One region of the Streptomyces sp. NPDC048612 genome, then DNA from elsewhere that is predicted to be linked to it. Evidence: riboswitches for the same ligand, from Rfam matches in the RefSeq annotation. Region 1 holds a riboswitch; the other holds the start of a gene.

What was found. A riboswitch is a leader RNA that binds a small molecule or an ion and turns the genes downstream of it on or off. The one in region 1 is predicted to bind glycine.
Region 2: linked by a shared signal. The riboswitch ahead of gcvT (glycine cleavage system aminomethyltransferase GcvT) and the one ahead of cycA (D-serine/D-alanine/glycine transporter) in region 1 are both predicted to bind glycine.

What each region holds. Positions count from the first base shown of each region.
Region 1 is NZ_JBICVV010000018.1:87,414-92,671, reverse strand. Features, by position in the region: gene ACGFN2_RS24965 (SDR family NAD(P)-dependent oxidoreductase) at 1-579, shown strand, start outside; gene cycA (D-serine/D-alanine/glycine transporter) at 706-2,181, opposite strand; glycine riboswitch at 2,457-2,548, opposite strand; glycine riboswitch at 2,549-2,645, opposite strand; glycine riboswitch at 3,002-3,097, shown strand; gene gcvP (aminomethyl-transferring glycine dehydrogenase) at 3,248-5,258, shown strand, end outside.
Region 2 is NZ_JBICVV010000016.1:91,827-97,084, forward strand. Features, by position in the region: gene ACGFN2_RS23460 (enhanced serine sensitivity protein SseB C-terminal domain-containing protein) at 1-640, opposite strand, end outside; gene ACGFN2_RS23465 (enhanced serine sensitivity protein SseB) at 713-1,519, opposite strand; gene ACGFN2_RS23470 (AAA family ATPase) at 1,609-2,295, opposite strand; glycine riboswitch at 2,556-2,651, shown strand; gene gcvT (glycine cleavage system aminomethyltransferase GcvT) at 2,798-3,979, shown strand; gene gcvH (glycine cleavage system protein GcvH) at 4,122-4,499, shown strand; gene glyA (serine hydroxymethyltransferase) at 4,627-5,258, shown strand, end outside.

The sequences.
Region 1 (5,258 bases):
CCCGACACCGACATCCTGATCGCCAACGCCGCGCTGCCCTCCTCGGGGGCGCTCCTGGACTACACGCCCGAGCAGATCGACCGCGCGCTGACGGTGAACCTGCGGGCCCCCGTCATGCTGACCCGCGCGCTCGTCCCCCGGATGACCGAGCGGGGCCGGGGCCATATCGCCCTCGTCGGCTCGATCTCCGGGAAGGCCGCCACCAAGTACTCCTCGCTCTACAGCGCCGCCAAGTTCGGGCTGCGCGGCTTCGGGCTCTCCCTCCGCCAGGACCTGCACGGTACGGGGGTGGGTGTCTCCGTGGTCCAGCCCGGCGCCGTCAGCGAGGCGGGCATGTTCGCCGTCACGGGCGCCACGCCGCCGGCCGGCGTGCGCATGGTCTCCCCGGGCCAGGTGGTGGCGGGGGTGATCCGGGCCGTCGAGCGCGATCTGTGCGAAGTCAACGTGGCGCCGGTGGAGTTGAAGGTGCTCAGCGCCATCGCCGGGCAGTTCCCCGGCTTCGCGGAGAAGGTGCAGCGCGGCTCCGGCGCCGAGCGCACCATCAACCAGGTCGTGGCGGCCCAGCGGGAACGGCGGTAGCCGGGGGCCGGTACGCGCGGTGAAGGGGCCGTCGGCCGCGCGCCGTTCATGAAGACGCCCGGCCGGGAATCCCGGCCGGGCGTCTTCGCGGATTCCCCCGGAATCCCTGGCTCTGCGGTGGCCGGGTCAGTCCTGCCGTGCGCCGTCGCGGAGTGCGGCACGGAAGGCCGCCGCACGCGCGGAATGGTGCGGGCGGCGGCGGAGGCAGGCCCAGGCGACGCCGAGGACGACGAACCACACCGGCGTCACCACCAGGGCCCGCAGGGTGTCGGCCTCCTGGGTCAGTGCCCAGATGAGGAACGCGAAGAACGCGAGCACGACGTAGCACATGACGATGCCGCCGGGCATCTTGAACGCCGAGGCCTCGTGCAGGTGCGGACGGCGCCTGCGGTACACGAGGTAGCTGATCAGGATGATCGACCAGACGAAGATGAACAGCACGGCGGACACGGTGGTCACCAGGGTGAAGGCCTCGATGATCGAGTCGTCCATGGCGACCATCACCACACCGGCGAGCAGAAAGATCCCGGACAGGAGCAGGGCGTTGGCCGGTACCTTCCTGGAGGTGAGCCTGCCGAAGCGCCCCGGGGCGTCGCCCTCCTGGGCCAGCCCGTACACCATCCGGGAGGTGGAGTAGATGCCCGAGTTCGCCGACGAGGCGGCCGAGGTCAGCACCACGAAGTTGATCAGCGAGGCGGCGATCCCCAGACCGGCAAGGGTGAACATCACGACGAACGGGCTGCGGTCCGCGCTGATCTCGCGCCAGGGCGTCACCGAAATGATCACGGCCAGCGCGACGACGTAGAACAGCATCACGCGCACCGGGATCGAGTTGATCGCCTTGGGCAGGTTCCGTTCCGGGTTCTCCGCCTCGGCCGCCGTGGTGCCGACCAGTTCGATGCCGACGAAGGCGAAGGTCGCGATCTGGAATCCCGCGACGAACCCCATGGGGCCGGTGGGGAAGAACCCGCCGTCGTTCCAGAGGTTGGAGAAGCTCGCCGCCGCCCCACCGGGCGCCTGGAAGTGACTGAACACCATGACCAGCCCGACGACGATCAGCGCCACGATCGCGACGATCTTGATCAGCGCGAACCAGAACTCGGTCTCGCCGAAGGCCTTCACGGTGGGCAGGTTCAGGGCGATCAGCAGGACGACGGCGGCCAGCGCCGGTATCCACAGCGGCAGATCGTGCCACCAGTAGGCCACGTACCCGGAGATGGCGATGACGTCGGCGATGCCGGTGACGATCCAGCAGAACCAGTACGTCCAGCCGGTGAAGAAGCCGGCCCACGGGCCCAGCAGGTCGGCCGCGAAGTCGGCGAAGGACTTGTAGCGCAGGTTGGACAGCAGCAGCTCGCCCATCGCCCGCATCACGAAGAAGAGCATCACGCCGATGATCATGTAGACGAAGATCACCGAGGGCCCGGCCAGCGAGATGGTCTTGCCCGAGCCCATGAACAGGCCGGTGCCGATCGCCCCGCCGATCGCGATGAGCTGGATGTGCCGGTTGGACAGCTGGCGGGAGAGGTGCTGCTCACCCTCGGGCGGGGGTGTGGAGCCGGCCGGCGTGGTGGTCAGGCCGGTGTCACTGTGTTCAGGCATGGGTGAACCTCGCGGATCTCAAGCCCCGTGCGGGCACGGGACAGGGGGTCTCTCGGAGCATGACCACGCGCCCCAGGGGCGTGCGGCAGGGGCTGCGCGCGCAGACGCGGCAGCCGAACTGAAGGGTGTCAGTACGCTGAACGGGCCCACACAGAAGCCTGACCGTCAGCCCGGGAGCCGGCAGGCGGGTGGCGGTCGGGGGAGAGCGGCAGGAGAGCCATCAGGGGCTCCTCGAATGTCGAGCACGGGCAGGGGCCCGTGCGGCCGAGTGAGCCTCCCCCTCTGTCATGAGCCTGAGAGCTTCGCCGCGCTCAGGGCGCGGCTTGCACCGTCGGCGAGGCGCGTCGGCGCCTGCTTTCCAGAGTTGCCTGCCCGAGCGGTAGGGATGCCTGAGAGTTTCCGGGGAGGTGTTGCTCCTTCGGCGACCGGGTCTGGCTGATCCAGTGCTCTCCCGCTCCGGGGTGAACGGCGATGTGCGGTGAGGCTAGGGCCCCCTCAGCGGCCGGTCAAGGGACCGGCCGAAGGCTGGACGCTACTCCTGGGTAGCGCGGCGCTTCCCCGTAGGGGACGGCGTTTGTGCAGCTCACGGCCTCGCTTCCGGGACCGCCAGGTTACCGGCAGGTCCGTCGGCAGACCCTTGACGGCTGTGTTCCGGTGCCCGTACGTTGCCTCGGGAAAGATCCGGCAGCGTCTGCTCTGCTGACGGTTCCGCGGCGGGAGAGCCCACGTCGGGTGACGACGTGGCGCCGGAGGAGCACCTCCTCCCCGGAGCATCCCGGCCTCACCACCGCGCCGCCCGACAACTTCACATCGCGCTGTTCGAACCGAAGCGGGAGAGCCCTCGCCCACCCTTGGCGAGGCGCCGAAGGAGCAACTCTCCCCAGAATCTCTCAGGCCCCACTACCGCTTCGGCCAGGCGACTCTGGAAAGTCAGGACGTCCTGTCCTGCGCCCACGGTGCAAACCGCCGGACCCGGTGGTGAAGCTCTCAGGTACCGATGACAGAGCGGGGAGGCAACCCGTCCACGGCGCCGCATCCGCGGTGCCCCCACAGGGAGCCTCCCACCATGACCTACCCCGAGTCCTCCGCGCCGGGTGAGTTCGCCACCCGCCACATCGGCGTCGACGACGCCGACCGCACCACCATGCTGGCCGCAGTCGGCTACCCGACGCTGGCCGCCCTCATCGACGCCGCCGTCCCCGGCGGCATCCGGAGCACCTCCGGTCTGAACCTGCCCGCCGCCGCCACCGAGGCCGAAGCCCGCGCGGAGCTGCAGGAGTTCGCCGGACGGAACACCGTGACCGTCCCCATGAACGGACTGGGCTACCACGCGACCACCACCCCCGCGGTGATCCGGCGCAATGTGCTGGAAGACCCGTCGTGGTACACCGCCTACACGCCCTACCAGCCGGAGATCAGCCAGGGCCGGCTGGAGGCACTGATCAACTTCCAGACCATGGTCGGCGACCTCACCGGACTGCCGACCGCCAACGCGTCGCTGCTCGACGAGGCCACCGCGGTCGCCGAGGCCGTCACGGTGATGCGACGCGTCGCCGGCCGTAGCCGCCACCGCGTCCTGGTCGACCGTGACACCCTGCCGCAGACCCTCGACGTCCTGCGCACCCGGGCCTCCGCGGTCGGCATCGAGGTCGTCGGGATCGACGTCGCCGAGCCGCTGCCGCAGGAGGACTTCTTCGGGGTGGTGCTGTCCTACCCCGGCTGCTCGGGAGCCGTCCGCGACCTGCGCGGGGTGACCGCGGCGGCGCGCGAGCGCGGGGCGCTGGTCACCGTGACCGCCGACCTGCTGGCGCTCACCCTGCTCGTGCCACCGGGGGAGTTCGGCGCCGACCTCGTCGTGGGATCGTCCCAGCGGTTCGGCGTCCCCCTGTTCTACGGCGGACCGCACGCCGGCTACATCGCGGTCCGCGAAGGGCTCGAACGGCACCTGCCGGGCCGGCTCGTGGGCGTGTCCGTGGACGACGCCGGCCGGCCCGCCTACCGCCTCGCCCTGCAGACCCGCGAGCAGCACATCCGGCGCGACAAGGCGACCTCCAACATCTGCACCGCGCAGGTCCTGCTGGCCGTGGTCGCCTCGATGTACGCCGTGCACCACGGCCCCGAGGGGCTGACCGGGATCGCCCGGCGGACGCACCGGCACGCCGCGCGCATCGCCACCGGGCTGCGGAACAGCGGGATCACGGTGGTGCACCCCGAGTTCTTCGACACCCTGCTGGTGCGGGTCCCCGGCCGGGCCGGGGAGGTCGTCGCGGCCGCGCACGACAAGGGGCTGCTGCTGCGGCTGGTGGACACCGACCACGTCGGCGTCTCCTGCTCCGAGGCCACCTCGCACGACCACGTCCGGCTGGTGCTCGACGCCTTCGGCGCGGCGGGGGACGACCCGGACGGCCCGGCCGACGGCGCTTGTCCGGCGCTGCCCCCGGACCTGCGGCGCACCTCCCCGTTCCTCACCCACCCGGTCTTCCACCAGCACCGGTCGGAGACCGCGCTGCTGCGCTATCTGCGCCGGCTCTCCGACCGTGACTTCGCGCTGGACCGCGGGATGATCCCGCTCGGGTCCTGCACGATGAAGCTCAACGCGACCACGGAGATGGAACCGGTCAGCTGGCCCGGCTTCGCCGACCTGCACCCCTTCGCGCCGCTCACGGACGCTGCCGGGTATCTCGCCCTGGTCGGGCAGTTGGAGGGCTGGCTGGCGGAGGTCACCGGGTACGCCAAGGTCTCCCTCCAGCCGAACGCGGGCTCGCAGGGCGAACTCGCCGGCCTGCTGGCCATCCGCCGCTACCACCGGAGCAACGGCGAAGGCGGACGCGATGTGTGCCTCATCCCGGCAAGCGCGCACGGCACCAACGCGGCCTCGGCCGCCATGGCCGGGATGCGCGTCGTCGTGGTGGCCTCGCGGCCCGACGGCACGGTCGATCTCGACGATCTCGAAGCGAAGTGCGCGAAGCACTCCGACGACCTGGCCGCGATCATGGTGACCTACCCCTCCACGCACGGCGTCTACGAGGAGGGCATCACCCGGCTGTGCGAGCTGGTGCACGAGCACGGCGGACAGG
Region 2 (5,258 bases), on a different contig from region 1:
GACCGTCCGGGACCGCGCCGATCGACTGCTGGATCATCAACCGCACCGAGTCCACCGCCGGTTGACCGGTGTCGTACAGATCCAGACCGATCGCCAGATACGGGGCACCGAGGGCGGGCTGCACCCAGGCCCGGCGCAGCGACCGCACCGCGGGCGTACGGTGCGCGTTCTGGGCGAGGAGCGCGTAGAACTGCGGGATGTCGATGACCGGTTCCGAGATCCGCAGCGGGCCGGCGGGCAGCCGGTCGAGACCGCCGGCGATCCGGCGCAGATCGAGCCAGGGGATACCGACACCGCCGCCGGGGGCGTGCGGATTCAGCCACAGGCCCCAGCGGTCGGGGAAGAGCGCGGCGGCGATCTCCGGGCCGGTGACCACCTCGTGGTCGCGGTTCCAGCCGGAGGCGGCGAGTTCGGGCGCCGAGGTCACACACGGCGCGTAGCCGAGGCCCTCGACCTCCATGTTTCCGTACTGCGCGTCGGGCATACCGGCCCGGCCCTGCCAGAGGAGCATCCAGACCTGGCCCGCGGCGAGCGCGTGCAGCAGTGCTTCATAGGCGTCGTAACGGCCGGGCGAGATCTGCTGGAGCAGCTGCTCCAGCTGTCCGGCCGCCGCCGGTCCCTGATGCGCACCCGCGCTCACGTGGTCCGTCCCTTCTCTCGGCAGGGCACGTGGGGTGCGCCCGCCTGTCATCCAACCAGCTTAGGGCTTGCCCTACGAGTGGTCCCGGGCGTAGAAGGGCCGCACACGCTCCAGCATCCAGCCGGCGACCGGGTCGCCCTGGGCGAGGTCGAGCATGACGAGCTGAACGGGCCAGGGCATCGGCACCGCGCCGAGCGCACGTCCCAGGGCTGACAGTACCGCCTGGCGGGCGGTGCCGTCCTGGAGGGCGGCGACGTCGGCCGCGACCTGAACACCGACGAACAGCGCGGGCGTGTCGCCCTCGACGCTTGCCAGGGCACGCCGGGCACTCAGGACAATTCCGGCGCCGGAGAACTCCAGTCCGGCCGCGGCCAGGAAGTCCACCGGCTCGTCCTGCCAGTCCGGCTCGAAGAGCCGCACCCGGCCGCCGCTCGGCAGCCCCTCGATGTCGTGGTGACCCACATGCCGGTCCCGGCACAGCTCGGCCACCGCGGGCGGCGGCAGCGGGACGCCGACCGTGCCGTCGGGGTTGACCGCGATACCGAGCTGCGGCGGCAGCCCGCGGGCGAACTCCCGTGCCGGGGCGACGGTGAAGGACATGTGCGAGCCGATCACCCGCAGGAACTCCTGCTCGGAGCTGTAGACCGGGACGTAGGGCGCGCCGTCGAGCTCGACGGTGGGCAGGTCGAGGCCGGCTGCGCCCGGGCCCGCGCTCTCCGGGCCGCCGCCTTCGGGCAGCGGCACCCACAGCCGGCTACGGCCGAGGACCTCGACGATCCGGCCCCCGGCGCCCGGGTGTCCGACCGAAGCGGACAGCACCTCTTCGAGCTCGTTCGCCGGCCATGCCAGCTGCGGTATCCCCTGCTCCGGAAATGTCATGTGTCCCACCCGTTCCAAACCGCGCCATCTGGCCAAAGACCCTAAACGAGAAGACGCGCGCCGTGGCGTGCGGGGGCGGTGTCCGGCGACTAGTGGAAGGTCAGCGTCTCCAGGGCGCCCGCCGCGGGCCGGTCGAGGAGGACGGCCGAGCGGAAGCCCTCCGGCAGCCGGGCCGACTCCGCGGCGCCGACCAGCCGGCCCACCGCCCCGCGGTGGCGTGCGAAGGCGTACCCGGACACCCCGCGCCCCCGTGACTCCTGGCCGGAGAGCGCCACCTCGGGTGCCACGTCGAGCAGCACCAGATGCGCCCCGCGGCCGCCGCGCAGCGCCGCGCGGGCGATCCAGCGGCGCACCCACGCCAGCGTTCCGCAGTCGTGCACCACCACGCTGTGACCGGAGCGCAGCGCGCGGCCCAGAGTCAGATAGTGGGCGGCCCGCACCAGCGGGCGGTAGAGGCCGTACGGCAGCCGGCGCAGCCTGCCGCGCTCCCAGCGCTCGCGGACGTCCTGCGAGTCGATGCGGTACACCTCGGCGCCGCGCCCGTCCAGGGGCGGTACGACGCGGTGCATGAAGGTGCTCTTGCCGCTGCCCGGCAGTCCGGAGACCACCACCAGGTCGCCGGCCGGGAACCGCAGCTCGGCGGCGCCCGGGGCCCGCGCCTCGCCCCGCAGGTCCACGACGGCTGCGCCGCGCCCCGGCCGGAGGACGGACCGCGACGCACGGCCGGCCCGGGTCCTGGCGGCGGACGGCGCCGCCGGCGCGGCGCCCGGGGGCACGACCCCTGAAGTCGCCCCGAATGCCGCTTCACTGTGCACCGTGATCGCCCTCCCCGCCCGTTCTGGTCCGGTTTGGTTCCGTCCCCTACCCGCAGAGTGTCAAGAAAAGGTAATGCCCATCAAGGTGATTGTGCGATCCGCCCATGTCGTGGACGGTACGGCGGCTGGGGCTCCTTTATCCGGCGTTCCCGTGTAATGATGTGGCCGCCACGTGCACATCACAGCTCACCCGTGCACCGCCAACTGCATACCGGCCGCTTGTAACCTGCGCGGGAGAGTCCCCGGCCGTGATGGCGGGGCGCCGAAGGAGCAAGTCCTCCCTTGAATCTCTCAGGCCCCTATACCGCGCGGGCGAGGCAGATCTGAAAAGCGAGCCGCAGCCCGAGGGCCGGCTCCACCCAAGGTGCAAACCGGGTCCGTTCGCGGTATCCCGGTGAACCTCTCAGGTTCCGATGACAGATGGGGAGAACGTCTTGTCACCCCTGCCTGGGAGCCCAGAACCATGACTGATGCCCCCCGTCGTACCTCCCGCCCGTCTCCCACCACCACCCTTGCCGGAGACGCTGCGCGCCGCACCACCGCTCTCGATGCCACCCATCGCGCGCTCGGCGCGACCATGACCGACTTCGCCGGCTGGGACATGCCGCTGCGCTACAGCAGCGAGCGCGACGAACATGTCGCCGTCCGCACCCGCGCCGGCCTCTTCGACCTCTCCCACATGGGCGAGATCACCGTCACCGGCCCGCAGGCCGCCGATCTCCTCGACTACGCGCTGGTCGGCAACATCGGCGGCGTCAAGACGGGCCGCGCCCGCTACACCATGATCTGCGAGGAGGCCGGCGGCATCCTCGACGACCTGATCGTCTACCGGCTCGCCGAGCAGGAGTACATGGTCGTCGCCAACGCCTCCAACGCCCAGGTGGTGCTGGACGCGCTGACCGCGCGGGCGGGCGGCTTCGACGCCGCGATCCGCGACGACCGGGACGCCTACGCGCTGCTCGCGGTGCAGGGCCCGGAGTCCCCCGGCATCCTCAAGCAGGTCACCGACGCCGACCTGGACGGCCTGAAGTACTACGCGGGCCTGCCCGGCACCGTCGCCGGCGTCGAGGCGCTGATCGCCCGTACCGGCTACACCGGCGAGGACGGCTTCGAGCTGTTCGTCCGGCCGGCCGACGCGGTCGCCCTCTGGGAGGCGCTGACCGCGGCGGGCAAGGACGCCGGGCTGGTGCCCTGCGGGCTGTCCTGCCGGGACACCCTGCGCCTGGAGGCGGGCATGCCGCTGTACGGGCACGAGCTGACCACCGCGACCACGCCGTTCGACGCGGGCCTGGGCCGGGTCGTGAAGTTCGAGAAGACCTCCAACGGCGGTAACTTCGTGGGCCGCGCGGCGCTGGCCACGGCCGCCGAGCGCGCGGAGACCCAGCCGCCGCGCAAGCTGGTCGGACTGATCGCCGAGGGCCGCCGGGTGCCGCGCGCCGGATACCCGGTCGTCACGGCCGACGGCACGGTCATCGGCGAGGTCACCTCCGGGGCCCCGTCCCCCACGCTCGGCAAGCCCGTCGCCATCGCCTATGTCGACGCGGCGTACGCCACGCCGGGCACCGAGGGTGTCTGTGTGGACATCCGTGGAAGCCATGAGCCGTACGAGGTCACCGCTCTGCCGTTCTACAAGCGGCAGAAGTAGCGGCCACCGGCGGCGGCGCGCACCCCGTGTCCCGCCACCCCCGGACCTGCCCCGGACCCGCTCCGGGTGGGGGGTCCCCCAGCGGTAGCCGGGGGAGTGCCCCCCTTCACGATCACACCCTCGCGTACAGGAGAATCGAGCCATGAGCAACCCCCAGCAGCTGCGCTACAGCAAGGAGCACGAGTGGCTGTCGGGCGCCGAGGACGGCGCCTCGACGGTCGGCATCACCGAGCACGCGGCCAACGCGCTCGGCGACGTCGTGTTCGTCCAGCTCCCTGAGGTCGGTTCCACGGTCGCGGCGGGCGAGACCTGCGGCGAGCTGGAGTCGACGAAGTCGGTCAGCGACCTCTACTCGCCCGTCGACGGTGAGATCACCGCGATCAACGAGGACGTCGTCGCCGACCCCTCGCTGGTGAACTCCGCCCCGTTCGAGGGCGGTTGGCTGTTCAAGGTGAAGATCAGCGGCGAGCCGGGCGACCTGCTCTCGGCCGACGAGTACGCCGCCTTCATCCAGAGCTGAGCCCCGGCTCGCCCCCGCTCCCGGCGTCGCCCGGACGGGGGACCTCCGACCCGCCACCGCCCGTGCGGAAGCCCCCCGGACCCCGTCCGGGGGCCCCGCGCACCGCCTGACTCCCCAGGAAGATCTCATGTCGCTTCTGAACAGCTCCCTCCATGAGCTCGACCCCGACGTCGCCGCCGCCGTCGACGCCGAGCTCCACCGCCAGCAGTCCACCCTCGAAATGATCGCGTCGGAGAACTTCGCCCCCGTCGCCGTCATGGAGGCCCAGGGCTCCGTCCTCACCAACAAGTACGCCGAGGGCTACCCCGGCCGCCGCTACTACGGCGGCTGTGAGCACGTCGACGTGGTCGAGCAGATCGCCATCGACCGCATCAAGGCGCTCTTCGGCGCCGAGGCCGCGAACGTCCAGCCGCACTCCGGTGCGCAGGCCAACGCCGCCGCCATGTTCGCCCTCATCAAGCCGGGCGACACCATCCTGGGCCTCAACCTCGCCCACGGCGGCCACCTCACCCACGGCATGAAGATCAACTTCTCCGGCAAGCTCTACAACGTGGTGCCCTACCACGTCGACGAGAAGTCGAACCTGGTCGACATGGAGGAGGTCGAGCGCCTCGCCAAGGAGCACCGTCCCAAGCTGATCGTGGCCGGCTGGTCCGCCTACCCGCGCCAGCTCGACTTCGCCGCCTTCCGCCGGATCGCCGACGAGGTGGGTGCCTACCTCATGGTCGACATGGCGCACTTCGCCGGCCTGGTCGCGGC